DNA from 2 places in the Streptomyces incanus genome. Region 1 is predicted to be linked to the other one. Evidence: predicted binding sites of a transcription regulator. Region 1 holds the regulator's gene; the other holds the start of a gene.
What was found. Region 1 encodes HspR, which represses chaperone genes until heat shock. Its sites were predicted from a motif close to TTGAGNNNNNNNNNCTCAA; they were not measured.

Region 1 (15,283 bases):
GAAGGTCGCGGCCGTCTCCCAGAAGCTGGGCCAGGCCATGTACGCCGACGCGCAGGCCTCCCAGGCCGCGGGCGGCGGGGCCGGAGCCGGTGCGGGTGCCGGTGACGCCAAGGCGGACGACGACGTGGTCGACGCCGAGATCGTGGACGACGAACGTAAGGACGGTGCGGCGTGACCGAGGAGACCCCGGGCTTCGACGAACAGTCGCAGCAGCCCGACGTCCCCTCAGGCGTTCCGGCCGACGACGCCGAGCCGAAGGCCGCCACCCCCTCCGCGGAGGAGGCGGCGGCCCCGGCCGGGGACTCGGGGCCCGATGCCGGGCTGGTGGCCCAGCTGGACCAGGTGCGTACGGCGCTCAGTGAGCGCACCGCGGACCTCCAGCGGCTCCAGGCCGAGTACCAGAACTACCGCCGCCGGGTCGAGCGCGACCGGATCGCGGTCAAGGAGGTCGCCGCGGTGAACCTCATGACCGAGCTCCTGCCCGTGCTCGACGACATCGGCCGCGCGCGGGAGCACGGCGAGCTGGTCGGCGGGTTCAAGTCCGTCGCCGAGTCGCTGGAGTCGACCGTGGCGAAGATGGGCCTGCAGTTGTTCGGCAAGGAGGGCGAGCCCTTCGACCCGACGATCCACGAGGCCCTGATGCACTCCTACGCCCCGGACGTCACCGAGACGACGTGCGTGGCGATCCTGCAGCCCGGGTACCGCATCGGCGAGCGCATCATCCGCCCCGCGCGGGTGGCGGTGGCCGAGCCGCAGCCGGGTGCCCAGCCGGGCAAGCAGGCCGAGGAGGGCACCGAGGCGGCGGCGGACGACAAGGAGACAGGTGGCCCTCAGGAGGGCTGACGCCTTCGCCGGCGTCCGCACGCCGGCGAAGGCGGGCAGGACGAGCAGGTCAGGAAAGGCCGGCAGGGCAGGAGAGGAGGGACGTCGGGGATGAGTACCAAGGACTTCATCGAGAAGGACTACTACAAGGTCCTCGGCGTCCCTCAGGACGCCACCGAGGCCGAGATCAAGAAGGCGTACCGGAAGCTCGCCCGCGAGTACCACCCGGACGCCAACAAGGGCAACGCCAAGGCGGAGGAGCGGTTCAAGGAGATCTCCGAGGCGAACGACGTCCTCGGCGACCCCAAGAAGCGCAAGGAGTACGACGAGGCCCGCTCGCTCTTCGGCAACGGCGGTTTCCGCGCGGGGCCGGGAGCGGGCGGTGCCGGATCGTTCAACTTCGACCTGGGTGACCTCTTCGGGGGCGGCCAGGGCGGTCAGGGCGGCGGTCAGGCCGGTGCCGGCGGCTTCGGCGGCGGGATCGGCGACGTCTTCGGCGGTCTGTTCAACCGCGGCGGCACGGGCACCACGCGTACCCAGCCCCGGCGCGGCCAGGACATCGAGTCCGAGGTCACCCTGAGCTTCACCGAGGCGATCGAGGGGGCGACGGTCCCGCTGAGGATGTCCTCCCAGCAGGCGTGCAAGGCCTGCTCGGGCACCGGCGACAAGAACGGCACACCGCGCGTGTGCCCGACCTGCGTCGGCACCGGACAGGTCGCCCGGGGCAGCGGCGGCGGCTTCTCGCTCACCGACCCGTGCCCCGACTGCAAGGGCCGCGGCCTGATCGCGGAGGACCCCTGCGACATCTGCAAGGGCAGCGGCCGGGCCAAGTCCTCGCGGACGATGCAGGTGCGCATCCCCGCGGGGGTCAGCGACGGCCAGCGGATCCGGCTGCGCGGCAAGGGCGCTCCGGGCGAGCGCGGCGGCCCGGCGGGTGACCTCTACGTGGTCGTGCACGTCGGCAGTCATCCGGTGTTCGGCCGCAAGGACGACAATCTCACCGTCACCGTCCCGGTCACCTACTCGGAGGCGGCGCTCGGCGGCGAGATCCGTGTCCCGACGCTCGGCGGTCCGCCGGTCACGCTGAAGCTGCCCCCGGGGACGCCCAACGGGCGGACCATGCGGGCACGCGGCAAGGGAGCGGTCCGCAAGGACGGCTCGCGCGGTGATCTGCTGGTCACCGTCGAGGTGAGTGTTCCCAAGGACCTGTCGGGGAAGGCTCGTGACGCACTGGAGGCGTATCGCGAGGCGACCGCGGATGAGGATCCGCGGGCGGAGCTGTTCCAGGCCGCGAAGGGAGCTTGAGGGCGATGGACGGTCGTCGACGCAATCCGTACGAACTGACGCAGGACACCCCGGTCTACGTCATTTCGGTGGCAGCCCAGCTCTCCGGGCTGCACCCGCAGACGCTGCGTCAGTACGACCGTCTGGGGCTCGTCTCGCCGGACCGCACCGCGGGCCGGGGCCGCCGCTACTCGGCCCGTGACATCGAGCTGCTCCGTCAGGTGCAGCAGTTGTCGCAGACCGAGGGCATCAACCTGGCCGGCATCAAGCGCATCATCGAACTGGAGAACCAGGTCGCCGCGCTCCAGGCCCGGGTGGCGGACCTGGAGGGTGCCCTGGACGGCGTGGCGGCGACCATGCGCCAGCGCGAGGCGGCGGTGCACGCGTCGTACCGCCGGGACCTGGTGCCGTACCAGGAGGTCCAGCAGACCAGCGCGTTGGTGGTGTGGCGACCCAAGCGCCAGCAGCAGCCCGACTGACGGCCGGCGCGGTGCACACGGCCCTCGCGGCCCTCGCTGCCCTCACGGCCCGCGCCTGAGCGCCGTCGGTCGGGGGCCGGACAGCCGCTGGCCGTCGACGGCATCCGGTGCCCGATATCCGGTGACCGGTGGCCGGATATCGACGACCGGCATCCGGCCACCGGCGGCCGGCGTGAAAGCGTCGGCGCGGTGCGGTGACGCTGTGACGAGAGTGGTCCCGTGTGACAGCCCCGGCCTGACGGGGACGTTCCGTTTGACGCGAAAGTGAAGTGCCCCGAAGGCCTGGAGGGTCCGTCGAACCTCCAGGCCTCGCCTGTGCGCGCACTGTTGACGGCTTGTCAGTCAAAGCCCCGTGCGCCCCCGCGTACGCCCCGCGCACGGCTGTGAGCAGCACGTGTGTGCGCATGTAGGTGATCTGTGCGAGTCTTTCGCCGAGCCCACACGACTTCAGCGCACGGTGCTGTGTTCATCTCGTTAAGTAGTTGGTCTTGACGCCAGTAGTCGCTGGAGCGTTGGCTTTTCAGTCACATGGGCCGCAATGTTGTGCCCACGTCCAAAACGCACTGAAGTGAGCCCTCGCATGCGTCGTATCGCCATATCGGTTGCCGTCACCTCGATGTCCGTCATGCTCGCCGGTTGCGGCGCACTCAACGCGACGGGGAGCAGCGACGGAGCGAGCCCCACCAAGGGGAACGATGTCACCATCGGGCTCCTGCTGCCGGAAACGGCCAACACCAGGTACGAGCATTTCGACTACCCCATCTTCAAGAAGAAGGTGGAGGAGCTCACCAGCCACAAGGGCAAGGTCGACTACGCCAACGCCGATGCGGACGCGGGCAAGCAGTCGAGCCAGATGCAGCAGATGATCAAGGACGAGGTCGACGTCATCGTGCTGGACGCGGTCGACGCGCACGCCATCGCCGAGGACGTGACGAAGGCCAAGGACGCGGGCATCCCCGTCATCGCCTACGACCGGCTGGCCGAGGGTCCGATCGACGCGTACATCTCCTTCGACAACGAGCTGGTCGGCGAGGTCCAGGGCCGCTCCCTGCTGGAGGCGCTCGGCGGTGACGGCGGGGTCACCAGCAAGATCGTCATGATGAACGGCTCGCCGACCGACCCGAACGCCAAGCAGTTCAAGGCTGGGGCGCTCTCGGAGCTCCAGGACGCGGTGACCATCGCCAAGACCTACGACACCAAGGACTGGAAGCCGGAGAACGCCGAGGCCAACATGGCCGAGGCGATCACCGCGATCGGCGTCGGCAACATCGCCGCGGTCTACTCCGCCAACGACGGCATGGCGAGCGGCGTCATCAAGGCGCTGAAGGCCGCCGGGGTGACCGAGATGCCCCCGATCACCGGCCAGGACGCCGAACTCGCCGCCGTGCAGCGGATCCTCCTGGGCGACCAGTTCATGAGCGTCTACAAGTCCTACCCGACCGAGGCGGACAACGCCGCGGAGATCGCGGTGGCGCGGATCCAGGGCAAGGCCATCCAGTTCGACGCGCTGACCGGCGACCGCGTCGACAGCCCCACCGACAAGGACATTCCGGCGAAGCTCGTGCCCGTGGTCGCCCTGACCAAGGAGAACATCGCGGACACGGTCGTCGCCGACGGGATCTACAAGCTCTCGGACATCTGCACGGCCGCCTACAAGGAGGCGTGCGACAAGGCCGGGCTGAAGTAACCTTCCCGCCCGGGCCGCCGGGCCGTGGAACGTCCTGCCGGGGAGCGCGGATCACCGCGCTCCCCGGCAGCGCTGTTTCCGCAGGCTCCCGCACCACCGGTCTGCGGCCGGTGGTGCGGGAGGGCCGTCGGTGTTCGGCCACCCCGCACCACCGGGAGCCCGCGGATCCCTCACCGGTCGGCACGTCTTCGTGGCGGGCCCGCCAGGGTGACGGTCCGGAGCAACCACTCGGCGGGGCCGTGCCGGAACCGCCGCGACCATGCTGTGCTGATCGCGAGTTGAAGGCCGTACACGGCGCACACGAGCACCATCAGTGCGGCAGTGCCCATGCGCCCGTAGAGAGAGAAACCGTACGCGGTCGCGAGGACGGTCAGGATCACGGACTGCGTCAGGTAGTTCGTCAGCGCCAGCCGGCCTGCTGGGGCGAGCCACTGCCGGATTCCGTCTCCCCGTGACGAGCGGAGCAGGAGCAGCAGCAGGCAGGCGTAGGCGCACGTCAGGGCGGGAGCCGTCAGTATGCCCACGCCAAGTCCCAGGTACTGCCATCGCTCACCGAGCGGCCCCAGCGAGGCGGAGGCGAAGAAGAACGCTCCCGGTCCCCCGATGAGCAGCCCGACGGTGGCGCACCGGATCAGCTGGGAACGGGATGTGCCGTCGCGCGCGAGCAGGGCCCGCTTGCCTGCGGCCAGCCCGAGAAGGAAGGCGGCAAGAACCCCCGGGGCCATGATGAGGACACCGAGGACGGCATCCGGGAATCGGTCCAGATTCGCCTGGAGGACCGTTCCCGCATCGCCGCGGTACGCGCTCACGGCTTCTGCGATCTTCCCTCGGTCGACGCCGCTCCCATGGGGGTCGAAGGCCGCGAGTGCGCCCAGACACGTCAGGACGACACCGAAGATCCCGTAGATCCAGGCGGCGGTCTTCACCGCGGTGGCCGGTGTGATCCGCCGGGCGCACAGGAGGACCAGTCCGAGGAGGCCGTAGGTCATGAGGATGTCGCCGTTGTACAACAGCACGGCGTGCACCAGGCCCAGCGACAGCAGGCCCAGTGACCGGCGCAGGAAACGTGGTGTGAAGTTCGCGTTCTCCCGGTCGGCCGAGGCCATCTGGAGCGTGAAGCTGTAGCCGAACAGGAACGAGAACAACAGGTAGAACTTGGTGGTGGCCAGTGCCGTCACCAGCCACATGGCGAAACTGTCCACAAAGGCCGCGCCGGGCTCGCGAACCCCTTCCGACGCATAGGGATCCATGATCTGCGTGCTGTTGACCATGAGGATGCCCAACAGCGCCAATCCCCGGAGTGCGTCGACGCCGGGCAGGCGCCGGGCGGACACCGAGGTGCTCGGGCTCATGAGGCCGCCCGCCGCCGGTAGCCCAGCCATCCACAGCACGCGAGAACGGTCGCGTAGAAGCAGAATGTGCTCAGACCTGTCAGGGGGGCCAGGTCACTGCCGATCAGCGCCCTGGTGAACCCGTCCGGTTGCTCCGCGCCGTTCATCGCCGCCCGGGCGGCTGCGAACGGGAGCCAGGACCGGACCTCGTCGGCACCTGTGACGGATGCGACGGCCAGGCCGAATATTCGCTCGAGGAGAAGCGGCCACAGGATGATGGAGAGAACCGCCACCAGTCGGCTTCGGACCAGCGAGGCCAGGCCTCCGGCCAGTATCGGCAGGAACGTCATGACGATCAGGTACCTCAGCAGAGGGCCAAAGGCCGCCGGCCAGTCGGGCTGTGGAAGCCCTCGCACGGTGAGGGCGGTCGAGCCTGCGGCGATGCCGAGGCCGAGGGCAACGGTGGAACCGGTCAGCGTGCCCAGCGCTCCCACGAGGAGTTTGGCCGCATACGACAGACCACGGCTGCCCACCGTCAACCAGGCCGTGCGCGCCGTCCGGTGCCTGAACTCCGAGGCGATCGGGCCAGTTCCGAATACGAACACCAAGAACCAAGCGCTGAGGGGGAGTTGCATGGCGATTGCGTTGAACTGCAGTGTGTCGACCAGCCGGGCGACCTCGACAAAGGGCTGCCCTCCCCTCTCCGACTCGGCTGCCTCCATCGGGAGCAGCACGCCGTTGAGCAGAGCCAGAACGGTCAGCGACCCCAGCACGGCCCAGGTTGAGCGCAGGCCCTTCAACCTCAGCCATTCGAAGTTCACAGCCCGTTTGAGCGCGGTCCCGGCCAGGGGGACGACCGGGACCGCGCGATCATGGGTGGCGGTATCCGCCTCGTTGGTCACCAGGGAACTCATCGGCTCTCGTATTCCTGATCGGCAACGGAAAGGTAGAACTCCTCCAACGAGGTCGCCCGCTCGTCCAGCCAGTGCAACGGCACCGAGTGTTCGGCCGCCAGGTCTCCGACCCGGAATCTCGACAGTCCTGTGATGCGGGCGGTACCGGGACCGGTGACGACGAGGGTCCCGCCCCGCTGCTCGACCAGGTGCGTCAACTTGTCCAGCGCGGGGCTCTCCACGCCGACTCGCCCGTGAGCGATTTTGGAGAGATCTGCCATGGACGTGTCGGCGACGACTCGGCCTCTCGCGAGGACGACGACATCGTCAGCCGACTGCTCCATCTCGGCCAGCTGATGGCTCGACACCAGAACGGCGCGACCGTCGTCGGCGAAGGCCCGGAGGAAGCCACGCAGCCAACGCACGGAGTGAGGGTCGAGTCCGTTGGTCGGCTCGTCGAGGATCAGGACGCGGGGATCGCCCAGGAGCGCCTGTGCGATCGCCACGCGCTGCCCCATGCCGAGGGAAAGACGCCCGAGGCGCAGCCCGGCGGCCTCCTGCATGCCGACCCGGCTCAGGCTCTCGTCCCCACGTTCAACCGGAACGCCGATGCCGGCGGCCACCATTCTCAAGTGCGTCCGCACCGAGTGCTCGGGGTGTCCGGCGACGCCGCCGAGAACTGCGCCGACCACCTCGGCCGGAGCGCGCCACTGCGCGAGGGAGCGCCCCATGAACAGCGTTTCACCCTCCCCCGGCAACAGGCCGAGCATCATCCGGATGGCCGTGGTCTTTCCCGCCCCGTTGGCCCCGAGGAATCCGGTCACCCGGTGCGGAGACAACTGCAGGGAAACATCGGAAAGTACTCGGCGGCCGCGGAAGTTTTTGGTCAGGCCCCGGGCGGTTGCCAAAGGTGACGGGGCTGCCGGATCAGCCATGGTTCAACCAGAAGAGACATCCGGACACGATGAGCAGGGTGAACGAAAACAGAGCGCCGATGCCGAGCTTTTCTCGCCGTGCCAGACACCAGAGACTCATGCCCACGGGCGGTATCCAGCCGCAGTAGTAGAGAACCCAGCCGACCGTTCTCGCGCTCTCGGTGTGAATGAAAGCAAACGAAATGAAAGAAGCGCAGACGAATAACGCTGCCATTCCCCACATGTTGTCCGCGACTGCCTGTCCGAGCGGCTTCTTCATACGTTCTTCCTCTCATGGAGCGGGGTTCCTCCCCGAGGCCGGGAGGAACCCCGCTTCGTTCGATCAGATGACCTGTTGGACCAGCCAGGCGATCAGCTCAGTGATGATGTAGTTCGGCGACGCCTTGATGGCCCACTTGAAAGGATTGAGGTTCGAAAGGCTGTTGACCCACCTGTCGAAGGCGGCCTTCCCCTTCTTCGCGGCCTCCACGGCTGCCTTGAACAGCGGCTTGCTCTTCTTGAGCAGCGTCTTGAGCGCGCCGAGCTTGCCCTGCGCGACCACCTCGCCCTCCGCACGGGCCGCGGCCTCGGAGCTGAGCTCGACCTCGGGGTACACCTCCACCGTGGCCGACGACGCTGCGGCACTGTGCGACGACGCGACAGTGGCAACGGTCCGATGAGCAGAAACGGCCGAGGCTGCGGGTGCAGCCACACCCAGAGCCACAGCGGCCACCACCGAAGCAGCGATCATGCGTGTCTTCTTGTGCATAGTCCCTCCCCTTAATTCCATGGGGGCGCCCCTGGTGGGGCGCCCGGCCGGCCTGTCCGGCCGACGGGAATCAAGGTGCCGTACGGGAGACTGCTCTGCCCATTGGACCTTGGGGTATAGCCCTTACGGGCACTTCTCCAAGAGGCATGACTTCGCTGTGCAGGTTGGAGAGCAAGGCTGCTTCGAGTCGCGTTTGAATGCCCAGTTTTCGCATCAGGCTTGTCAGATGTGCTTTCACGGTGCGTTCCGCTATGCCGAGCCGCCTGGCGATTACGCGATTGGATGGACCATCAGCGAGAAGTGCGAGGACCTGTCGCTCTCGGTCCGTCAGCTGATCGAAATCGAAATCCTGTGAGACGCGGAGACGGTTTGTCGCATCCTGGGTCGTCCCGGCGTCGCTCGGTGCGACGATGCTCTTCGTTCTGTTGTCCTCCTCGGGAGGAATCGCGAGACCTGCTTTGTCGATCGACTCGTTGGCGTCCCACCTGGTCACAGTGGTTTTCCCCTTCCCCGTGGTGCGTCGGTGCGGCGACTGTCACCGTGGTCGCGGCAGCGTCAGGCGCCCGACGGAATCCCTGAGCGATCATCGACAATCGCATCAATGCGTGCCCGGATGCCACCCTCATCTTGTTGCAATGAGGCATGCAGAGGGGATTGATATACGGTGATTAAAGTGATGAAAAGGGGCGGATGTGCGGCCGAGCCGTGTTGCGGAGCAGGGTGTGTCCGCGCATAGTTGCGCATCGGAAAGTGGCTGAACCGGGGGTGGGACGGGCGATGGCCGGGCGCGGGACGGACGAGCATCCGCATGGTGCTGACCGGCTGTGCGACATCGGGGATCGCGTGTACTCCCGGGCCGTACGGCGCGGGCGGGTGCCGCGCCGGGACGCGGAGCCGGTGCCCTGTCTGCTGGACCTGGCCCTGCTGCACCCGGATCCCGACGACATGGACTGGCTGGTGCCGACCGCCCCGCAGGAGGTCATGACCCGGCTGCTGCGCGGGATGTACGACGAGGTCAGCGCGAGCCAGCGCCGGGTCGGTTCGGCCGTCGAGGCCTTCGAGTGGTACGCCGGCCTCGGCCGCCAGGGGCCCGCCTCCCCCTCGGCCACGGAGGGCCCGGCGATCCGGGTGCTGGACGGCGTGGCCCGTATCCAGGCCGCGATGGACGAGGCGACGCAGGCGTGCACCACGGAGGTGCTGACGGTCCAGCCCGGCGGCATCCGGCGCGAGGCGGAGCTGTCGGAGGGCCTGCACCGGGCGACGGCGCTGCGCGGACGCGGGGTGCGGATGCGGGACCTCTACACGCATGTGGCCCGGCACGGCCAGGGACTGCACACGTACCTGGAGCTGATGGGCGACGCGGTGGAGGCACGCACCCTGGACGAGGTGACCGAGCGGCTGATCCTCTTCGACCGCACGGTCGCCTTCATCCCCGCCAACGCCGAGCGCTCGATGGCCCTGGAGCTGCGGCACCCGGCGCTGGTGGAGTATCTGGGCACGGTCTTCGAGCGGCTGTGGCGGCTCGCCCTCCCCCTGGCCGCCCCGCTCCCCGACACCGGCATCGAGGGCATCTCGCACCGGGAGCGGTCCATCGCGGCGCTGCTCGCGGAGGGCCACCAGGATGCGGTGATCGCGGAGCGCCTCGGCATCAGTGTGCGCACCTGCCGGGCCCACATCGCCCGCCTGTCGGAGACGCTGGGCGCGGCCAGCCGTACCCAACTGGGCGTCAAAATGGCCCAGGCCGGCCTGGACGGCCCGCCGCGATCGGCGGCGGCCTCCGTCACGGTTCCTGATCGAGGATCCCGGACTGCCCGATGAGGTAACCGAGCTGAGCCCGGCTCCCGCTGCCCAGGGTCGTGGCGAGCTTGGCGATGTGCACGCGAGCGGTGCGGACGTTCATGCCGAGACGGTCGGCCATGACGGCGTCGGTGTGCCCTTCGACGAGGAGGCGGGCGAGGGCGCGTTGGCGGGGCGTGACGCCGTCCAGCGTGGGCTGCCGGACCGCCTGGGGGTACATCGGCGTGGCGAGCCGCCAGAACCGGTCGAAGGCGGTGGCCAGGTAGTTGACGATCGTCGGGTGCCGGATCTCCAGCGCGACGCGGCCGTCACTGTCGGAGGGGACGAAGGCGACGGTCCGGTCGACGATGATGAGACGGTCGGTCACTTCGTCGAGAGTGCGGGCCTCCGCGTCACCCCTCAACTGCTCGTATCGCGCGATGACCATCAACACGTGGCGCTGGCTGTGCGGGTACAGGGTGCGGATACGGCCACCGCGATCGAGGAAGGCCTGGTCGCGTTCCAGGGCGAGGGCCTGAGCCGCCACTCCGCGCTCGGAGCTGTAGTGGTTCCTGTGCGGCTGGACGCACAGGAGTTCACCGGTCCCTTCCGACAGGGCTTCGAAGAGCGCCCTGTTGATCCGCTCCGAGCCGCTGAGAACCCGGATCGCCGGGGTGTCCGTCCCCGTCGCGAGGGGCCCGCCGATTCGCATGAGCGGCTGGAATGTCTCGGCCAACCGCTCCTCGCGCCGCCGTTCGTCCGCGATCCGCGCCTCGCAGGCCCGCAGCATCCGGTGAAGGGCGACGGTCGGTTCGGTGGGCTCCAGGCGGTTCGGGTCCTCGACGGCCGGATGGAGCAGCCCGAAATCGACCAGGCAGGGAGCCGTGCGAGTCTCCTGCGCACGGACGTGCCCCTCGTGCAGGGAACGGGCGTACAACTCCGTCCCCGCCCCGCACAGTTCCTCCGCTCCGTGGTCGTGCGTCTTGGCCGTCACGTGTGGCTCGCTCATCCCCGGTTCTCAGTTCTCCCGTTCGAGGATCCCCGACTGGGCGATAAGGTAGCCCAGTTGGGCGCGGCTGCCACTGCCGAGGGCGGAGGCCAGCTTGGCTATGTGGGCGCGGCAGGTGCGGACGTTCATGCCCAGGCGCCGGGCGATGGCCTCGTCGACGTGGCCCTCCACGAGGAGCTTGGCGATGGAGTGCTGGATGTCCGTGAGGCCGTCCGAGGCCGGTTCGTACGGGGCACCCATGCTCAGGGGGACCGCACGGGTCCACATGAACTCGAAGACCTTGATCAGGTAGCGGACGAGGCCGGGGTGGCGCAGTTCCAAGGCGACCTGACGGTCGTCACGGGTGGGGATGAAGGCCACGGTCTCGTCGCAGATGATGAGCCGCTCCACGAGCTCGTCGATGGTGCGGTACTCCACCCTGCTGGTGTCGAACCGTGCCACGTACGCCAGCGTCTCGGGGCTGTGGCGGGCGGTGTGCTGGTAGAGGGTCCGGATGCGCACCCCCCGCTCGGTCAGCTGCTGGTCGCGCTCCAGCCCTTGGGCGAGGGTGTGTTCCAGCCGACGGCCGCCCGGCTGGACGGTGAGCATCTCGGACCGGCACTGCGCGGTGGCCAGATCGAGGGCGGCGTTGATCCGGCCGAAGCCCTCCAGCACCGTGATCGAGTGGGTGGTCATCGTCGTCTGGGCGCTGAGGGCCATGAACGGCTCGAAGGCGTCGGCCAGTTCGATCGACATCCGCCTGCGCTCGGTGATCTCCCGTTCCAGCGGGTTGAGCCGGTGGGCCAGGGCCACCGCCGGGGAGAGGGGGCGCAGCCAGGTGGGGTCGTCCGGATCGGGGTGCAGCAGGGCGAGCTCCATCAGGCAGGGAGCGGGCTCCACGTCCGTGCGGGTGATGCGGCCCGCGCGCAGGGCGTCGGCATAGAGACGGCTGCCGGCCTCGCACAGTTCGGTGACCGCATGGGGATGTGCCTCATTGGTCCGATTCATTGTCAAATCTCCACCCCACAGGGTCCTGAACATGCAGGAACATGATGCACCGATTGTGTGGCCACGACGTGTCCGAATGAGCCATCGTCGTACGTGACGGGGGAAAAGGGTGATCTTCGAGTGAGGACGAAGCCGACTATGCGCAAGAGAACGCTTCACTCGGTGCTTGTCGCCGCGTTTTCCGCCGTCGTGGCCTTCGGGGCACTGAGCGGCCTGGCCGGCACGGAGGGTGACGTCCGGGCGGACAGCAGCTGGGGACCGGTGGTGGGCGCCAAGTCCGTGAACGGGGACAGTAGCTGGGGTGTGGCCGCTCCCGTGGTCACGAACGACAGCAGTTGGGGCTGAGTGATGACCGCGCCTCCCGACGACCGATCCTTCCGCCGTGAGATGGCCACCGCCTACCGGTCCGGGTGGCACTTCATCGACCTGGTCACCGCTCTCCCCCACAGCGGTGACTCCCTGATGGTGACCGTGTTCGGTGAACCGGTCGTCGTCACGCGCGAGGAGGACCAGGACGTACGGGCGTACCGGTGCCTGCGAAGGCCCCGTGGGGCGCCGCAACCCGTGCGGTGCGCCATCCGGTACGGAATGATCTTTGTGAACCTGGATCAACGGGACCATGAGCAGGTGGAGTCCGACTCTCCCGCTCCCCGGACCATCTCGGCCACCCCCCGCAGTGCCTGACGCGATTCCCCCGTCGTAAAAGATCGCGCAGGCGCTTCCCCCGGCAGTGGCGTCACCGTGACCTGAACACGGTGACGCCACTGCATTTTTCGGGGACATTTCCGGGTATGGCCAGGATCGGGTGATGGCCGGAACCGGTCGTCGGACGCTACGGATCTTCACCGCTGCCTCACCGCCGGATCACCCCTGCCTCCTCGCGCGTGTGAGCGTGATGGCCATGACCTCCCGCGCCGGATCCGGTACCGGCGGCGCCCGCCCGTGGCGCCCCGGCCGCACCTTCGCCGTGCGCCCCGGCCGGCCCGCGCGGCGCGCCGCTCCTCAGTGTCACCCACGACCGGCGTCGTCGTTCCCGGCGTGCGCGCCCGCCGCGTGCCTTTCGTGTCCGCACCGCGCTCTCACCCCCGGCACCGCCCCTTCGCGTCCGCCTCGTGCCGTGACGCTCGCCGTGCTCCGTTTTCGTCGTGTGCGTGCCGGTGGCCGATGTGCGCGGCCGGTGGCCGCGCCGGAAGCTGGAATGCCCGGGAACCCGGGAGTGCGGGAGCCCGGGAACTCGACCGCTCCGGCCCTCCCGTCCTCACCTTGAGTGGAATAGACTCAAGTTTGTGTACGCTGGCCGAGTCAGCCAAGCCGAGTCAGCCCTGAAGGCCGCTGAACGGTGATCGCAAGGAGGAGAGCGCGAACGTGGACGCCGAGCTGACCAACCGGAGCCGGGACGCGATCAACGCAGCCGGCAATCGGGCCCTGACCGGGGGACACCCCGACCTCACCCCCGCCCATCTGCTGCTCGCCCTGCTCGAAGGGCAGGACAACGAGAACATCACCGACCTGCTCGCCGCGGTCGAAGCCGACCAGGCGGCCGTACGCGCGGGGGCCGAGCGCGTCCTCGCCGGGCTGCCGAGCGTCACGGGGTCCACCGTCGCCCCGCCCCAGCCCAACCGTGAGCTGCTCGCCGTCATCGCGGACGCCGAGGCCCGCGCCCGTGACCTGGGCGACGAGTACCTCTCCACCGAGCACCTGCTCCTCGGCATCGCCGCGAAGGGCGGCGATGCCGGCGAGGTGCTGGCCGGGCAGGGCGCCACCGCGAAGAAGCTGCAGGACGCCTTCCAGCAGACGAGAGGAGCGCGCCGCGTGACGACGGCCGACCCCGAGGGCCAGTACAAGGCCCTGGAGAAGTTCGGGACCGACCTCACGGAAGCCGCCCGCGAGGGCAGGCTCGACCCGGTGATCGGCCGGGACCAGGAGATCCGGCGGGTCGTGCAGGTGCTGTCCCGCCGCACCAAGAACAACCCCGTGCTCATCGGCGAGCCCGGCGTCGGCAAGACCGCCGTCGTCGAGGGCCTCGCCCAGCGGATCGTCAAGGGGGACGTGCCCGAGTCGCTGAAGGACAAGCGGCTGGTCGCGCTCGACCTGGGGGCGATGGTCGCCGGGGCCAAGTACCGCGGCGAGTTCGAGGAGCGGCTGAAGACCGTCCTCGCCGAGATCAAGGACTCCGACGGGCAGATCATCACCTTCATCGACGAGCTGCACACGGTCGTCGGCGCCGGCGCGGGCGGCGACTCCGCCATGGACGCCGGCAACATGCTCAAGCCGATGCTCGCCCGCGGTGAGCTGCGCATGGTCGGCGCCACCACCCTCGACGAGTACCGCGAGCGGATCGAGAAGGACCCGGCGCTGGAGCGGCGCTTCCAGCAGGTCCTGGTCGCCGAGCCGTCGGTCGAGGACTCCATCGCCATCCTGCGCGGCCTGAAGGGCCGCTACGAGGCGCACCACAAGGTGCAGATCGCCGACAGCGCGCTGGTGGCGGCGGCGACCCTCTCGGACCGCTACATCACCTCCCGCTTCCTGCCCGACAAGGCCATCGACCTGGTCGACGAGGCGGCTTCCCGGCTCCGCATGGAGATCGACTCCTCGCCCGTCGAGATCGACGAACTCCAGCGCGCGGTGGACCGGTTGAAGATGGAGGAACTGGCGATCGGCAAGGAGACCGACGCCGCCTCCCTCGAGCGCCTGGAGAAGCTGCGCCGCGACCTCGCCGACAAGGAGGAGGAGCTGCGCGGCCTCAACGCCCGCTGGGAGAAGGAGAAGCAGTCCCTGAACCGGGTCGGCGAGCTGAAGGAGAAGCTCGACGACCTGCGCGGCCAGGCCGAACGCGCCCAGCGCGAGGGCGACTTCGACACCGCGTCCAAGCTGCTCTACGGCGAGATCCCCGGCCTGGAACGCGACCTGGAGGCCGCCTCCGAGGCCGAGGAGGAGGTCGCCAAGGACACCATGGTCAAGGAGGAGGTCGGCTCCGACGACATCGCGGACGTCGTCGCCTCCTGGACCGGCATCCCCGCCGGCCGCCTGCTGGAGGGCGAGACGCAGAAGCTGCTGCGCATGGAGGACGAGCTGGGCAAGCGGCTCATCGGCCAGAGTGAAGCCGTCCGGGCGGTGTCGGACGCCGTACGCCGCAGCCGTGCCGGAATCGCGGACCCGGACCGCCCCACCGGCTCCTTCCTCTTCCTCGGCCCCACCGGCGTCGGCAAGACCGAACTGGCCAAGGCGCTCGCCGACTTCCTCTTCGACGACGAGCGGGCGATGGTCCGCATCGACATGTCGGAGTACGGCGAGAAGCACAGCGTGGCCCGCCTGGTCGGCGCCCCGCCCGG
Region 2 (15,283 bases), on a different contig from region 1:
GCGGTCACCGGGACGCTGCCGCGCGCCGAGGTGCGCGCCCTGGCCGCGCTGACGGACGGGGCCACCCGCTGGGTGGAGAGGTTCCGCGAGGGCGACTGGGCGGACTGTCTCGCCCTCGTCCGCAAGGAGGGGCCGCAGACGCTGGTGGACCGCGTCCGGGCCCTGGAGCGGGCGGACACGGACCGGGTGATCCTCGGCCGGAGCAAGACGCACGACGACGCGACGGTCGTGTACGTGGAGTTCTGAGCCCGGTTTCCCGCCGGCCGCCCAGGACCGGTGGACTCCGGTCGGGGCCGCAGTCCCAGGGCCTGTCCGGGGGGCGTGGGGCCCGGCCCGGATGGTCGGGCTCGTCGAAGCCGAGCAGCGCCGTGCCTTCCTCGGCGGCTCGGCCCGGCTCGGCGTCGGTGACCGAGCCCGGCCCCCGGATCGTCGGGACGTACTCGACACCGTCCGGCCTGGTCACGCCGCCGGTGGAGGAGGCCCCATTGCGGTACCGGAACGAGCCGGTGTCGACCGGCGCCTCGACGGCGCGCCGCCGCGCCTCCAATCCCACAGGCCGCCCGTCCGCCCCGGACGCTCGCAAGGCCCCCCACCACCGCCCGCTCCGGTGAGCGGGTACCGCGAACCGCGCTCCGCTACTTCTCCATCCCCTGGTTCAGCTGGTGCAGCAGCCGCGCGAGTTCCGTGACCTCGTCGGGGTCCCAGTCGGCGAGGCCGCGGGCGTAGCGCGCGCGGCGGGCCTCGCGGACCCTGCTCATCCGGCTCCGGCCCTCCAGGGTGAGGTCGACCAGCCAGGCGCGGCCGTCGGCGGGGTCCGGTTCGCGGGTGACGAGACCGAGTTCCTCCAGCGCGTGCAGCTGGCGCGACATGGTCGCCTTGCCGACGCCGATGAAGGCGGCGAGTTCGGTGGCCCGCTGCTTGCCGCACTCGTCCAGACGGACGAGCAGCCCGTACGCGGACGGCTCCAGGTCCGAGTGGACCGCGCGGGACATCTCGCCCTGGCTGGCCCTGGCGCGGCGCAGCAGAACCGTCAACTCCCGTTCCAAGGCGAGAAATCCGGGCTGGTCCACACCGCTGTCGGGCACCTGGGACGAGGTGTCCTCGCCGCCGCTGTTTCCGCCTTCGTGCACGTCAGTCCCTGCCTCGGTTTCACCGGTCGTCCATGTTCCCGCCCAGTGGCGACGCCACTGGGGCTCCGCAAGTATTTCGCAGGCGTGGCCCGACGGCGGCGTCTGGTCCCCGGCACCTTGCCCGTGGCCTGTCCCGCGTCGCGGTTCATATGCGTCGCGGTTCATATGCGTCGCGTTCCTGCTTCCCCTGGGTTCCCCCACCGAGTACCCCCGGAGATCCGGCATGCCCGTGCGCAGATCCGGTTTCACCCGTCACCGCGCGTTCACGGCCGTCGCGGCGGTCCTCTCCCTCCCCTGTACGACTCCCGCGGCCGGGACGGCCGGGGGCCCGTCCGACGTCCCGCCGCGCGGTTCCGCCCACATGCGCGGGGGCGTCGCCGCCCATGACGGCGTCGGCGTCGGCACACCCACCCGCCGCGCCACCCGCACCGAGGGCGTCGACGTCTCCGGCCACCAGGGCGACATGGCCTGGCCGGCCCTGTGGGGCAACGGGGTCAAGGGGGCCTGTGCGAAGGCCACGGAGGGGACGTGCACAGCAACCCCTCCTCCACGCAGCAGTACAACGGCGCGTACAGCACCGGCGTGATCCGCGGCGCGTACCACTTCGCGGCCCCCGACAGCGCGAGCGGCGCCGCCCGGGCCGACTACTTCGTCGACCGCGGCGGCGCCTGGTCGCCCGACGGCGGGACGCTGCCGGGCGTGCTCGACATCGAGTGGACCCCCTACGGAGACGTTTGTTACGGCACGTCGCAGAGCGCGATGGCGAGCTGGATCCGTGACTGCCTGGGCCGGTACCGGGCACGCACCGGCCGCGACGCCGTGATCTGCACGGCGACCAGCTGGTGGCAGCAGTGCACCGGGAACCACGCCGGGTTCGGCACCACCAGCCCGCTGTGGGTCGCCCGGTACGCCGCGACCGTGGGCGAGCTGCCCGCGGGCCGGGCGTACTCCACGATGTGGCAGTACCCCTCCACCGGCCCGGTGGTCGGGGACCACGACCTCTTCAGCGGCACCGTCGACCAGGTGCGGGCCCTGGCCGTCGGCTGACGTCGCCGGCCCGAGCCCCCGGCCCCGGTGCCGCGCGGCGGCGGCCCGGACCTCCCTCACGGGATCCTGACCGCCGCCCATCCGGTGACGCCGTCACACCGCCACCGGAACCTCCGGCGCCGCGCCGTTCGTCGCCGGCGAGAGCGCCAGCTCCAGGACCTGGCGGACGTCGGTCACGGCGTGGACGTCGAGTCCGTCCAGCACCTCGACGGGGACGTCGTCCAGGTCGGACTCGTTGCGCTTGGGGATGATCACGGTGGTGATTCCCGCCCGGTGCGCCGCGAGCAGCTTCTGCTTCACCCCGCCGATCGGCAGCACCCGGCCGGTCAGCGAGACCTCACCGGTCATCGCCACGTCCGTACGGACCAGGCGCCCGGAGAGCAGCGAGGCCAGGGCGGTGGTCATCGTGACGCCGGCGCTCGGGCCGTCCTTGGGCACCGCGCCCGCCGGGAAGTGGATGTGCGCGCCCCGCTCCTTCAGGTCGCCGACCGGAAGCTCCAGTTCGGCGCCGTGGGACCGCAGGAAGCTCAGCGCGATCTGCGCCGACTCCTTCATCACATCGCCCAGCTGGCCGGTCAGAGTCAGTCCGGCGGCGCCCGTCTCCGGGTCGGCCAGGGACGCCTCCACATAGAGGACGTCACCGCCGGCGCCGGTCACCGCGAGCCCGGTGGCGACACCGGGGACGGCGGTGCGGCGCTCGGCCGGTTCCTGGGCGGACTCGGGCACGTGGTGCGGCCGTCCGATCAGACCGCGCAGATCACTGTCCCTGACGGTGAACGGCAACGCCCGCTCGCCCAGTTCGTGCTGGGCCGCGACCTTGCGCAGCAGCCGCGCGATGGACCGCTCCAGGGTGCGGACGCCCGCCTCGCGCGTGTACTCGCCGGCCAGCTTGCGCAGCGCGCCCTCGTCGAGGGCGACCTCGTCGGTGGCGAGCCCGGCGCGCTCCAGCTGGCGCGGGAGCAGGTGGTCGCGCGCGATGACGACCTTCTCGTCCTCGGTGTAGCCGTCCAGGCGGACGATCTCCATCCGGTCCGCCAGCGCCTCCGGGATGGCCTCCAGGACGTTGGCGGTGGCGAGGAAGACGACGTCCGAGAGGTCCAGTTCGACCTCCAGGTAGTGGTCGCGGAAGGTGTGGTTCTGCGCCGGGTCCAGCACTTCGAGGAGGGCTGCGGACGGGTCGCCCCGGAAGTCCGACCCCACCTTGTCGATCTCGTCGAGCAGCACCACCGGGTTCATCGACCCGGCCTCCTTGACGGCCCGCACGATCCGGCCGGGCAGCGCGCCGACGTACGTACGCCGGTGGCCGCGGATCTCGGCCTCGTCGCGGACGCCGCCGAGGGCGACCCGGACGAACCTGCGGCCCATCGCGTGGGCGACGGACTCGCCGAGGCTCGTCTTGCCGACGCCGGGCGGGCCGACGAGGGCGAGCACGGCACCGCCGCGGCGGCCGCCGACGACCCCGAGCCCGCGCTCGGCGCGCCGCTTGCGCACCGCCAGGTACTCGGTGATGCGCTCCTTCACGTCCTGGAGGCCGGCGTGCTCGGCGTCGAGCACGGCCTGGGCGCCCTGGATGTCGTACGCGTCCTCGGTGCGCTCGTTCCACGGCATCTCCAGGACCGTGTCGAGCCAGGTGCGGATCCACGATCCCTCGGGGGACTGGTCGGAGGAGCGCTCCAGCTTGTCGACCTCCTTGAGCGCGGCCTCGCGCACCTTCTCCGGCAGGTCGGCGGCCTCGACGCGGCTCCGGTAGTCGTCGGATTCCTCGCCGTCCTGTTCGCCGTTCAGCTCGCGCAGTTCCTTGCGGACGGCTTCCAGCTGGCGGCGCAGCAGGAACTCGCGCTGCTGTTTGTCGACGCCGTCCTGGACGTCCTTGGCGATGGACTCGGCGACGTCCTGCTCGGCGAGGTGGTCGCGCAGCTGCTGGGTGGCGAGCTTCAGCCGGGCCACCGGGTCGGCGGTCTCCAGCAGGGCCAGCTTCTGTGCGGTGGACAGGAACGGTGAGTAACCGGAGTTGTCGGCGAGGGCGGAGACGTCGTCGATGGCCTGGACGCGGTCGACGACCTGCCAGGCGCCGCGCTTGCGCAGCCAGGCGGTGGCGAGCGCCTTGTACTCGGTGACCAGCTCGACCACCTGGCCGGGATAGGGGTCTCCCTTGTCCGAACGGAGTGGAGAACTCGGGGAACGCTCCGGCACGGTCTCGTCGACCCGGGTGCCCTCCACCCACAGCGCGGCACCCGGCCCGGTCGTCCCGGCGCCGATCCGCACCCGGTCCCGGCCCCGGATCAGGGCGCCCGGGTCGCCGTCGGCCAGCCTGCCGACCTGCTCGACCGTGCCCAGGACGCCGGTGCCGGCGTAGGTCCCGTCGATGCGTGGCACCAGCAGGACCCTGGGCTTCCCGGGCTCCGACGTGGCGGCGGCCTGGGCGGCCTCCACCGCGGCGCGCACCTCGGAATCACTCAGGTCCAGTGGGACCACCATTCCGGGCAGCACGACCTCGTCGTCGAGCGGCAGCACGGGCAGGGCGAACGGTGTGGACTCAGCAGCCATGATCTCCCCTTCGGCAGTCAAGTTGAGCTACATCGGCTCAATGCTCCTGAGTCCTTGATTGTTCCCGGGGCGCGTCCTTCTGCGTTCGCCCTCAGCGATCATCCGACGGCCGGGGAGTGAGGGGGAGCTCCCGGGGCCGCCGGGGACCGCCGGGCGCCGCTCGGGACGACCGGAACGGCGGGAGGCGTCCCGCCGTACGGGGAGTGCTGCCAAGATGAACGTATGTCCACCCCCTACGACATTCCCGAAGTCCTGGACCGCCGCGAGGGCCCGTACGGGGAGGTGGTGCTCCGTCGGCACGGCAGCCTGCTGCAGATCATCGCGAACGGCTGCTTCCTCATGGACACCTCCGACGGCCGCTCGGAGCGCCGGCTGGTCGACGCCGCCCTGGCCGCGCTCGATGCCGCCGACACCCACGCGGGGCACGGTCCGCGGCAGGACCCGCACGTCCTCATCGGCGGACTCGGCGTCGGCTTCTCCCTCGCGCACGCCGCCGCCGCACCCCGCTGGGGCCGCATCACGGTGGTGGAGCGCGAACCCGCCGTCATCGACTGGCACCGCGCGGGCCCCCTGGCCGAACTCTCCGAGCGCGCTCTCGCCGACCCCCGCGCGAAGATCGTCGAGGCCGATCTGGTGACGTACGTCCATGAGACGTCCGACACGTTCGACGCGCTGTGTCTCGACATCGACAACGGCCCCGACTGGACCGTCACCGAGGGCAATGGCGGACTCTATTCCCCCACCGGACTCCGGGACTGCGCAAGGGTGTTGACCCCCGGCGGAGTACTCGCGGTGTGGTCCGCCCAGCCGTCCACGGATTTCGAGGGAACCTTGCGGAATGCCGGGTTCCAACAGGTGCGTACCGAAGAGATCCCCGTTGCCCGGGGCGTTCCGGACGTCGTGCACCTCGGCGTCCGCCCTGGATAGCAAAGCCGCGATGACTCCCCGTACGCTGCTGCACGGACGCGGATCATTCAAGCGTCAATCGCAGTCATGCGCAGAAACGGATTCACCCCACGGGTTCCGGAAAGCACACTTCAGGGGCGGGCGATGGAGCAGACACACACCTCCCACAACGGGACGGCGGCGACCACTCCGGGCGCACAACGCCGGGTCCTGGTGGTCGAGGACGACGCGACGATCGTGGACGCCATCGCGACCCGCCTTCGTGCCGAGGGATTCCTGGTGCAGACGGCGGGCGACGGTCCGTCCGCCGTCGACACGGCGGAGGCCTGGCAGCCCGACCTGCTGATCCTCGACATCATGCTGCCGGGCTTCGACGGTCTGGAGGTCTGCCGGCGCGTGCAGGCCCAGCGGCCGGTGCCGGTGATGATGCTGACCGCGCGCGACGACGAGACCGACATGCTGGTCGGGCTGGGCGTCGGCGCCGACGACTACATGACCAAGCCGTTCTCCATGCGGGAACTCGCGGCACGCGTGCATGTGCTGCTGCGCCGCATGGAGCGGGCGGCCCTGGCGGCCTCCACCCCGCGCAGCGGCATCCTGCGCCTGGGGGAACTGGAGCTCGACCACGCGCAGCGCAGGGTGCGGGTGCGCGGCGAGGACGTCCATCTGACGCCCACCGAGTTCGACCTCCTGGTGTGCCTGGCGAACACGCCCCGCGCGGTGCTCTCCCGGGAGCAGCTGCTGGCCGAGGTCTGGGACTGGGCGGACGCCTCCGGCACCCGGACCGTCGACAGCCACATCAAGGCGCTGCGCCGGAAGATCGGCGCCGAGCGCATCCGTACCGTGCACGGCGTGGGCTACGCCCTGGAGACGCCGGCGCCATGAGCGACGGGCCGGCCGCACGGAGAGGCCCCGGGAATCCCGGTTCCTGGGGCGGCGTCCGCCCGTTCTCCATCAAGACCAAACTGGGTGCGCTGGTCGTCGTCTCGGTGCTGATCACCACCGGGCTGTCGATGATCGCGGTGCACACCAAGACGGAGCTGCGCTTCATCACGATCTTCTCGACGATCGCCACCCTGCTCATCACTCAGTTCGTGGCGCACTCCCTCACCGCGCCGCTGGACGACATGAACGCGGTGGCCCGGTCCATCTCGCACGGCGACTACACCCGCCGGGTGCGCGAGAACCGCCGGGACGAGCTGGGCGACCTGGCCCAGACCATCAATGTCATGGCCGACGAGCTGGAGGCCCAGGACCATCAGCGCAAGGAGCTGGTGGCCAACGTCTCGCACGAGCTGCGCACCCCCATCGCGGGTCTGCGCGCGGTGCTGGAGAACATCGTCGACGGCGTCACCGAGGCCGACCCCGAGACCATGCGCACCGCGCTGAAGCAGACCGAGCGGTTGGGGCGTCTCGTGGAGACGCTCCTCGACCTGTCCCGCCTGGACAACGGGGTCGTCCCGCTGCGGCGGCAGCGGTTCGAGGTGTGGCCGTACCTCTCCGGCGTGCTCAAGGAGGCCAACATGGTCGCCTCCGCGCGCGCGGGCATGACCACCGGTTCCGGCGGCCACACGCGCACGGACGTCCACCTGAGCCTCGACGTCTCGCCATCGGAGCTCACCGCGTACGTCGACCCGGAGCGCATCCACCAGGTCGTCGCCAACCTCATCGACAACGCGGTCAAGCACAGTCCGCCGCACGGCCGGGTGACGGTCAAGGCACGACCCGGCCCGCAGCAGGACTCGCTCCAGCTGGAGATCCTGGACGAGGGGCCCGGCATTCCGCGGACCGAGTGGCACCGCGTCTTCGAGCGGTTCAACCGCGGCAGCGTCAACCAGCCGCACGGTCCGGGCAGCGACGGGGGCACCGGTCTCGGCCTGGCGATCGCCCGCTGGGCCGTCGATCTCCACGGCGGGCGGATCGGAGTGGCCGAATCCGAGCGGGGCTGCCGAATTCTTATCACTCTTCCGGGAGTCTCTCCCTCGTCAGGTTGACGTAAGGTGCCCAGCGGAGCCGCAAGATCCATACACGTTCGCGCTGATGGGCACGTGTGATCAGGCGCAGATTCGGACACAGGCCCGTGGAGCGAGTGCGCCGGGTCGCGACCGACCCGTTCCCGATGCGCCCCGACAGCGCGGAACCACGGTTGTTTCCCGCCATTTCCCGCGCCGAAACACCCTCCGAGATGTGACTTGCACGACGTTGAACGGGCCCGGCCTGACCTTCTTGGTCAAGGAGGCGTAGCCTTAATTTCCGCTGTCCATCATCTTGTGAAGCGGAAGAGGGCGGTTGACGCCGTGTCGCCACAGTCCCCCAGTAACTCGAGCATCTCGACCGACACCGATCACGCGGGCAAGAACCCTGCCGCGGCCTTCGGTGCCAACGAATGGCTCGTCGACGAGATCTACCAGCAGTACCTCCAGGACCCGAACTCGGTCGACCGGGCCTGGTGGGACTTCTTCGCCGACTACAAGCCGGGCGCCCCCCAGGCCTCGGCTCCGGTGAGCAACGCGGCGACGGGGACCGCTGGCACGACGACGGCCGCGCCGGCCACTCCGGCCCGGCCCGCCGCCACGCCCGCGCCCGCCGCCCCGCAGCCCGCCGCCGCACCGCCGGCTGCCCAGCCGGCCGCGAAGGCCCCGGTGCCCGCTCCGGCGAAGGCCGCTCCGGCCCCCGCCAAGCCGGCCACCGCGAAGTCCCAGGCCCCCAAGGCGCAGCCCGCCGACGGGGTCAAGCCCGGCATCGAGCAGGTGACGCTGCGCGGCCCGTCCGCCGCCGTCGCGAAGAACATGGACGCCTCCCTGGAGGTGCCCACGGCCACGTCCGTGCGCGCGCTCCCGGTGAAGCTCCTGTTCGACAACCGCATCGTCATCAACAACCACCTCAAGCGTGCCCGCGGCGGGAAGATCTCCTTCACGCACCTCATCGGCTACGCGATGGTCCAGGCCATCAAGGCGATGCCGTCGATGAACTGGCACTACGCGAAGGTGGACGGCAAGCCCACCCTGGTGAAGCCGGAGCACATCAAGTTCGGCCTCGCCATCGACCTGGTCAAGCCGAACGGCGACCGCCAGCTGGTCGTCGCGGGCATCGAGAAGGCCGAGACGCTGAACTTCTTCGAGTTCTGGCAGGCCTACGAGGACATCGTCCGTCGCGCCCGCGACAACAAGCTGACGATGAACGACTTCACCGGCGTCACCGTCTCGCTGACCAACCCCGGCGGCCTGGGCACCGTCCACTCCGTGCCCCGCCTGATGCAGAACCAGTCGGTCATCCTGGGCGTCGGCTCCATGGACTACCCGGCCGAGTTCCAGGGCACCAGCCAGGACACCCTCAACAAGCTCGGCATCTCGAAGGTCATGACGCTCACGTCGACCTACGACCACCGGGTGATCCAGGGGGCCGCCTCCGGCGAGTTCCTGCGCGCCGTGGCGAACCTGCTGCTCGGCGAGAACGGCTTCTACGACGAGATCTTCGAGGCGCTGCGCATCCCCTACGAGCCGGTCCGCTGGCTCAAGGACATCGACGCGTCCCACGACGACGACGTCACCAAGGCCGCCCGCGTCTTCGAGCTGATCCACTCCTACCGGGTCCGCGGCCACGTCATGGCCGACACCGACCCGCTGGAGTACCGCCAGCGCAAGCACCCCGACCTGGACATCACCGAGCACGGGCTCACCCTGTGGGACCTGGAGCGCGAGTTCGCGGTCGGCGGTTTCTCGGGCAAGACCCTGATGAAGCTGCGCGACATCCTCGGTGTGCTCCGCGACTCGTACTGCCGCACCACCGGCATCGAGTTCATGCACATCCAGGACCCGAAGCAGCGCAAGTGGATCCAGGACCGGGTGGAGCGCTCGCACTCCAGCCTGGAGCGCGAGGAGCAGCTGCGCATCCTGCGCCGGCTGAACGCGGCGGAGGCCTTCGAGACCTTCCTGCAGACCAAGTACGTCGGCCAGAAGCGCTTCTCCCTGGAGGGCGGCGAGTCCGTCATCCCGCTGCTCGACGCCGTGCTGGACTCGGCCGCCGAGTCCCGTCTCGACGAGGTCGTCATCGGCATGGCCCACCGCGGCCGGCTGAACGTGCTGGCCAACGTCGTGGGCAAGTCGTACGCGCAGATCTTCCGCGAGTTCGAGGGCAACCTCGACCCGAAGTCGATGCACGGCTCCGGCGACGTGAAGTACCACCTGGGCGCCGAGGGCACCTTCACCGGTCTCGACGGCGATCAGATCAAGGTCGCCCTGGTCGCCAACCCCTCCCACCTGGAGGCGGTGGACCCGGTCCTGGAGGGCGTCGCGCGCGCCAAGCAGGACATCATCAACAAGGGCGGCACGGACTTCACCGTCCTGCCGGTGGCGATCCACGGCGACGCGGCCTTCGCGGGCCAGGGCGTGGTGGCCGAGACCCTGAACATGTCGCAGCTGCGCGGCTACCGCACCGGCGGCACCGTCCACGTCGTCATCAACAACCAGGTCGGCTTCACCGCCGCGCCCGAGTCCTCGCGCTCGTCGATGTACGCGACGGACGTGGCCCGCATGATCGAGGCCCCGATCTTCCACGTGAACGGCGACGACCCGGAGGCCGTGGTCCGCGTCGCGCGGCTGGCCTTCGAGTTCCGCCAGGCGTTCAACAAGGACGTGGTGATCGACCTCATCTGCTACCGCCGCCGCGGTCACAACGAGTCGGACAACCCGGCGTTCACCCAGCCGCTGATGTACGACCTGATCGACAAGAAGCGCTCGGTGCGCAAGCTGTACACCGAGTCCCTCATCGGTCGCGGCGACATCACCCTGGAAGAGGCCGAGCAGGCGCTGCAGGACTACCAGGGCCAGCTGGAGAAGGTCTTCACCGAGGTCCGCGAGGCGGCGTCCCAGCCGACGGCCGCGGAGCCCTCGGAGCCGCAGGCCCAGTTCCCGGTGGCCGTCGAGACGGCGGTCACCTCGGAGGTCGTCAAGCGGATCGCCGAGTCGCAGGTCAACATCCCCGACCACGTCACCATCCACCCGCGTCTGCTGCCGCAGCTGCAGCGCCGGGCGGCGATGGTCGAGGACGGCACGATCGACTGGGGCATGGGCGAGACCCTCGCGGTCGGCTCGCTGCTCCTGGAGGGTGTCCCCGTCCGGCTGTCCGGCCAGGACACGCAGCGTGGCACCTTCGGCCAGCGCCACGCGGTCGTCATCGACCGTGAGACGGGCGACGAGTTCACGCCGCTGCTGTACCTCTCCGAGGACCAGTCGCGGTACAACGTCTACAACTCCCTACTCTCCGAGTACGCGGCGATGGGCTTCGAGTACGGCTACTCGCTGGCCCGCCCCGACGCGCTGGTGATGTGGGAGGCGCAGTTCGGCGACTTCGTCAACGGCGCGCAGACGGTCGTGGACGAGTTCATCTCGTCGGCCGAGCAGAAGTGGGCCCAGACCTCCGGGGTGACCCTGCTCCTGCCGCACGGCTACGAGGGCCAGGGCCCGGACCACTCCTCGGCCCGCCCGGAGCGGTTCCTGCAGCTCTGCGCACAGAACAACATGACGGTCGCGATGCCGACCCTCCCGTCGAACTACTTCCACCTCCTGCGGTGGCAGGTGCACAACCCGCACCACAAGCCGCTGGTCGTCTTCACCCCGAAGTCGATGCTGCGCCTGAAGGCCGCGGCCTCGAAGGCGGAGGAGTTCACCACGGGCCAGTTCCGCCCGGTCATCGGCGACGACTCGGTCGACCCGGCCGCGGTCAAGAAGGTCGTCTTCTGCGCCGGCAAGGTCTACTACGACCTCGAGGCCGAGCGGAAGAAGCGCGGCGTGACGGACACGGCCATCCTCCGCATCGAGCGCCTGTACCCGCTGCCGGGTACCGAGCTCCAGGCGGAGATCAAGAAGTACCCGAACGCCGAGAAGTACCTGTGGGCCCAGGAGGAGCCGGCGAACCAGGGTGCCTGGCCGTTCATCGCGCTCAACCTGATCGACCACCTCGACCTGGCGGTCGGCGCCGACGTCCCGCACGGCGAGCGTCTGCGCCGCATCTCGCGCCCGCACGGCTCGTCGCCGGCCGTCGGTTCCGCGAAGCGGCACCAGGCCGAGCAGGAGCAGCTGGTGCGTGAGGTGTTCGAGGCCTGACGGGCTTCCGCCCGACGGGCTTCTGAGCGACGCCGTCACGGGTCGTACGTGACCGGGCCGCACCCCCACTCCGGGGGTGCGGCCCGGTCACGTTTTCGCGGTTCGGCGCGGTTCGGCGCACGCATATTCTTGTCCTCATGTACTTCACGGACCGTGGCATCGAGGAACTGGAGAAGCGGCGCGGCGAGGAGGAGGTCACCTTCGAGTGGCTCGCCGAGCAGTTGCGGACGTTCGTCGACCTCAACCCCGACTTCGAGGTGCCGGTGGAGCGCCTGGCGACATGGCTGGCCCGGCTGGACGACGACGAGGACGAGGAGTAGGACCGGCTGGCCGGGCCGACCTCCCGCGGGGGCAGGCACGCCCCTCGCGCGTGCCTCGCCGCGCGGGTTCAGTCGCACGGGTGGGTGAGGGCGTGGCTCGCCAGCGTGAGGGCGCCGTGGGCCAGCAGGAGCGTTCCCGCGACGACCCAGCCGCCGCTGTGGTGCCGTAGGCCCCAGACGGCCAGCGGCAGGCCCGCGGCCATCTGGGCGAGGGCCAGGGCGGGTACGGACGACGGGCCGCCCGCGCGGGAGGGCCACAGCCCGGGGGGCCCGGCGCCGATGGTGCCCTCCGGTCGGTCCGTCTCCCTCGCTTCGTCCTCCCTCCGCTGCTTCTGATCCTGGGCCCGGCCCCTGCGCTCGCGCCCGCCCGTCGCGCTCTTCTCGCCGCTCCCGCTCTTCTCGCCGCTCCCGCTCTTCTCTCCGCCCCCGTCCGCCTCGATCCGGCGGGTGTCCGGCTGGAGCCGGACGGCTTCGAGCAGTTTGTCGGCGTTCTCACCGGGGACGAGTCCCGGGGGCAGGGATACGCCCGCGCGAGTGAGGACGGCGAGTACTCCGCTCAGCCGCGCGGAGGCGTCGGCGGCGGAATCGGGCTTGGTCAGCTCTTCCAGGGCCTGCGTGTCCAGGACCGGGTCGAGGCCGAGCCGGCCCGCGAAGATGCGCATGGCCTTCTCCCTGCCGGCCGGTGTGCCGTCGGCCAGCCACACATAACCGACCGGGCGGCGGAAGCCGGCGGCGAACGTGAACCCGGCCCGCTCTCCGTCCCACCACAGGGCCAGCACCGGCCAGGAGACGCCGACGGTGAGCGCGATGGCCCAGCCGTTGACCACCCGGTCCACCGGGTCCGTGCCGGACCGCCAGGGCCCGCCCCCGGGGACGAGCACGCTCCACCCCTCGCCGGCTCGGGCGAGCAGCATGCGTTCGTGCAGCATTCGGGCGGCGGGGACGACGGGTCCGGGCTCCGCGCGGCACAGCAGCAGGACTCCCGATACGGGGCGGGCCCGGCCGGCTGCCTGGGATGATTCCGTCGGCATGGTCACACGGTAGGGCAATTCACCCGCCTCGCATGGCGACTGATCACCAGAACGAGTGTCTTGACTTTCCCCGGCCGCGATATATCGTGAATTACGTGAGACGCGATATGGCGCGTCGGGGCATGCGTGCGGCCATGTACCGCACCCCTCACCCCTCCGTATCGCCCTCCGCTGGTCAGACAGTCCGGTATCCCGGCCCAGGAGGTTCCACCATGTCCGAAAGGTCCGTCTCGGGGCCCGAGAAGCTCACTTTCGACGACCCAGTGACCGAACTCCACGTCCGCATCGTCAACGGAACGGTCAACGTGGTGGGCACGGACGAAGGTTCCGCCAGGCTGGAGGTCTCCGAGATCGAGGGACCGCCCCTGGTGGTGACCCAACGGGACGGCGTCCTCACGGTGGCCTACGAGGACCTTCCCTGGAAGGGCTTCCTCAAGTGGCTGGACCGCAAGGGCTGGCGCCGCAGCGCGGTGGTCTCCCTGGCCGTTCCGGCGCAAACGCGGGTCGAGGTGGGTGTGGTCGGCGCCGGTGCCGTCGTCTCCGGGGTCAAGGGGCCGTCCGTGGTGAAGGGCGTCACGGGCGACGCGACCCTGGTCGCCCTCTCCGGCCCGGTCCGCGCGGACACGGTGTCAGGGAACATCGAGGCCCAGTCCGTCACCGGCGACCTCCGGTTCAACTCCGTCTCCGGCGACCTCACCGTGGTCGACGGATCCGGCTCCACCGTGCGCGCGGACTCGGTCAGCGGCTCCATGATCGTGGATCTCGCTCCCGACGGTCCCACCGATATCCGGCTGGCCAGCGTCTCCGGCGAGATCGCGATCCGGCTGCCCGACCCTGCGGATGCCGAGGTCGAGGCCAACACGGCGAGCGGCGCCGTCTCCAACGCCTTCGACGGCCTGCGGGTGCACGGCCAGTGGGGCGCCCACAAGATCACCGGCCGGCTGGGCGCGGGCACCGGCAAGCTGCGGGCCACCACCGTCTCCGGCTCCATCGCTCTGCTGCGCCGCCCGCCCCGCGAGGAGGGGAGCGAGCCGTGGGACGCGCCGCCCGCCACCGAAGCCGGACCGGACACACCTGCGGACACACCCATGGACGGACCTGCGGGCCCGGGCGGCCCGGGGAGCGGGCCACGGGAGGGCTCGGGGGACGGCTCCGTCCCCGCTCCGGAGCCCGGCTCCACCGACGCCACACCAGGCGGCCCCACCGACGGCCCCACTGACAAGAAGGTGCTCTGACATGCCCCCCGTCTTCGCCCACGGACGCCTCCGCCTGTACCTGCTGAAGCTGCTGGACGAGGCCCCGCGTCACGGCTATGAGGTGATCCGTCTGCTCGAGGAGCGCTTCCAGGGGCTGTACGCGCCGTCGGCGGGCACGGTCTACCCGCGCCTGGCCAAGCTGGAGGCGGAGGGCCTGGTCACCCACACCACCGAGGGCGGCCGCAAGGTGTACTCGATCACGGACGCCGGCCGTGCCGAACTGGCCGACCGCAGCGACGAACTGATCGACCTGGAGCTGGAGATCCGGGAGTCGGTCGCCGAGCTGGCCGCCGAGATCCAGGCCGACGTCCGCGGTGCGGCGGGTGACCTGCGCCGCGAGATGCGCGCGGCCGCCGGCCAGGCCCGCAAGGGCGGCCATGACGCGGGGGCACCGGGCGAAGCCGATGCGGGGACAGGCGATTTCACGGGCCCCGGCGAGAAGGATGCCTGGCGTGCCGCAAAGGAGGAGATGCGTCGCGCCAAGCACGAGTGGAAGGAACAGGCCCGGCGCGCGAAGGACGAGAGCCGCCGCGCCCGCGACGAGGCGCAGCGTGCCCGCCGTCAGGCCAAGGAGGCCCAGGACCGGGCCGCCGCCCAGGCCCAGGAGGAGGTACAGCGCATCGCCCGGCGGGTCCAGGAGCAGGTGCAGGAACACTTCTCACGGGGCGACTGGCCGACGGGCCTGCGCGAGGGTCTGGGTGAGCTGGCCAAGGAGGTGGGCGAGTTCGGCAAGGACTTCGGTTTCGGCCGCGCCGGCACGGAGAGCGCCACCCCGGGGCCCGGACCGTCTTACTCCCAGACCCCGGAGGACTTCCCCGCCGACTGCACCCCGGCCTGGGCGCACGAGAGCGCCGCGGACTCCACCGGCGACCCCGCGCGCGACCTGGACCGCCTGCTGGACCGCTTCCGGGACGACATCCGCGACGCGACCCGCGACCACGG

Region 2: a site for HspR is predicted at 4,747-4,765, ahead of lon (endopeptidase La). Genes of this name have one in related genera too.

What each region holds. Positions count from the first base shown of each region.
Region 1 is NZ_JBHSPC010000008.1:2,936-18,218, reverse strand. It holds gene dnaK (molecular chaperone DnaK) at 1-175, shown strand, start outside; gene grpE (nucleotide exchange factor GrpE) at 172-843, shown strand; gene dnaJ (molecular chaperone DnaJ) at 934-2,127, shown strand; gene ACFP2V_RS02225 (heat shock protein transcriptional repressor HspR) at 2,133-2,585, shown strand; gene ACFP2V_RS02220 (sugar ABC transporter substrate-binding protein) at 3,166-4,272, shown strand; gene ACFP2V_RS02215 (DUF418 domain-containing protein) at 4,443-5,654, opposite strand; gene ACFP2V_RS02210 (hypothetical protein) at 5,621-6,505, opposite strand; gene ACFP2V_RS02205 (ABC transporter ATP-binding protein) at 6,514-7,431, opposite strand; gene ACFP2V_RS02200 (hypothetical protein) at 7,424-7,690, opposite strand; gene ACFP2V_RS02195 (hypothetical protein) at 7,754-8,179, opposite strand; gene ACFP2V_RS02190 (helix-turn-helix domain-containing protein) at 8,250-8,672, opposite strand; gene ACFP2V_RS02185 (helix-turn-helix transcriptional regulator) at 8,957-9,997, shown strand; gene ACFP2V_RS02180 (helix-turn-helix transcriptional regulator) at 9,960-10,964, opposite strand; gene ACFP2V_RS02175 (helix-turn-helix transcriptional regulator) at 10,974-11,951, opposite strand; gene ACFP2V_RS02170 (hypothetical protein) at 12,090-12,296, shown strand; gene ACFP2V_RS02165 (hypothetical protein) at 12,300-12,635, shown strand; gene clpB (ATP-dependent chaperone ClpB) at 13,317-15,283, shown strand, end outside.
Region 2 is NZ_JBHSPC010000047.1:101,012-116,294, forward strand. It holds gene ACFP2V_RS18400 (protein phosphatase 2C domain-containing protein) at 1-246, shown strand, start outside; gene ACFP2V_RS18405 (MarR family winged helix-turn-helix transcriptional regulator) at 636-1,130, opposite strand; partial or broken gene ACFP2V_RS18410 (GH25 family lysozyme) at 1,354-2,177, shown strand; gene lon (endopeptidase La) at 2,271-4,724, opposite strand; gene ACFP2V_RS18420 (spermine/spermidine synthase domain-containing protein) at 4,947-5,651, shown strand; gene ACFP2V_RS18425 (response regulator transcription factor) at 5,775-6,515, shown strand; gene ACFP2V_RS18430 (HAMP domain-containing sensor histidine kinase) at 6,512-7,624, shown strand; gene ACFP2V_RS18435 (multifunctional oxoglutarate decarboxylase/oxoglutarate dehydrogenase thiamine pyrophosphate-binding subunit/dihydrolipoyllysine-residue succinyltransferase subunit) at 7,928-11,734, shown strand; gene ACFP2V_RS18440 (DUF6104 family protein) at 11,872-12,054, shown strand; gene ACFP2V_RS18445 (hypothetical protein) at 12,123-13,085, opposite strand; gene ACFP2V_RS18450 (DUF4097 family beta strand repeat-containing protein) at 13,298-14,320, shown strand; gene ACFP2V_RS18455 (PadR family transcriptional regulator) at 14,322-15,283, shown strand, end outside.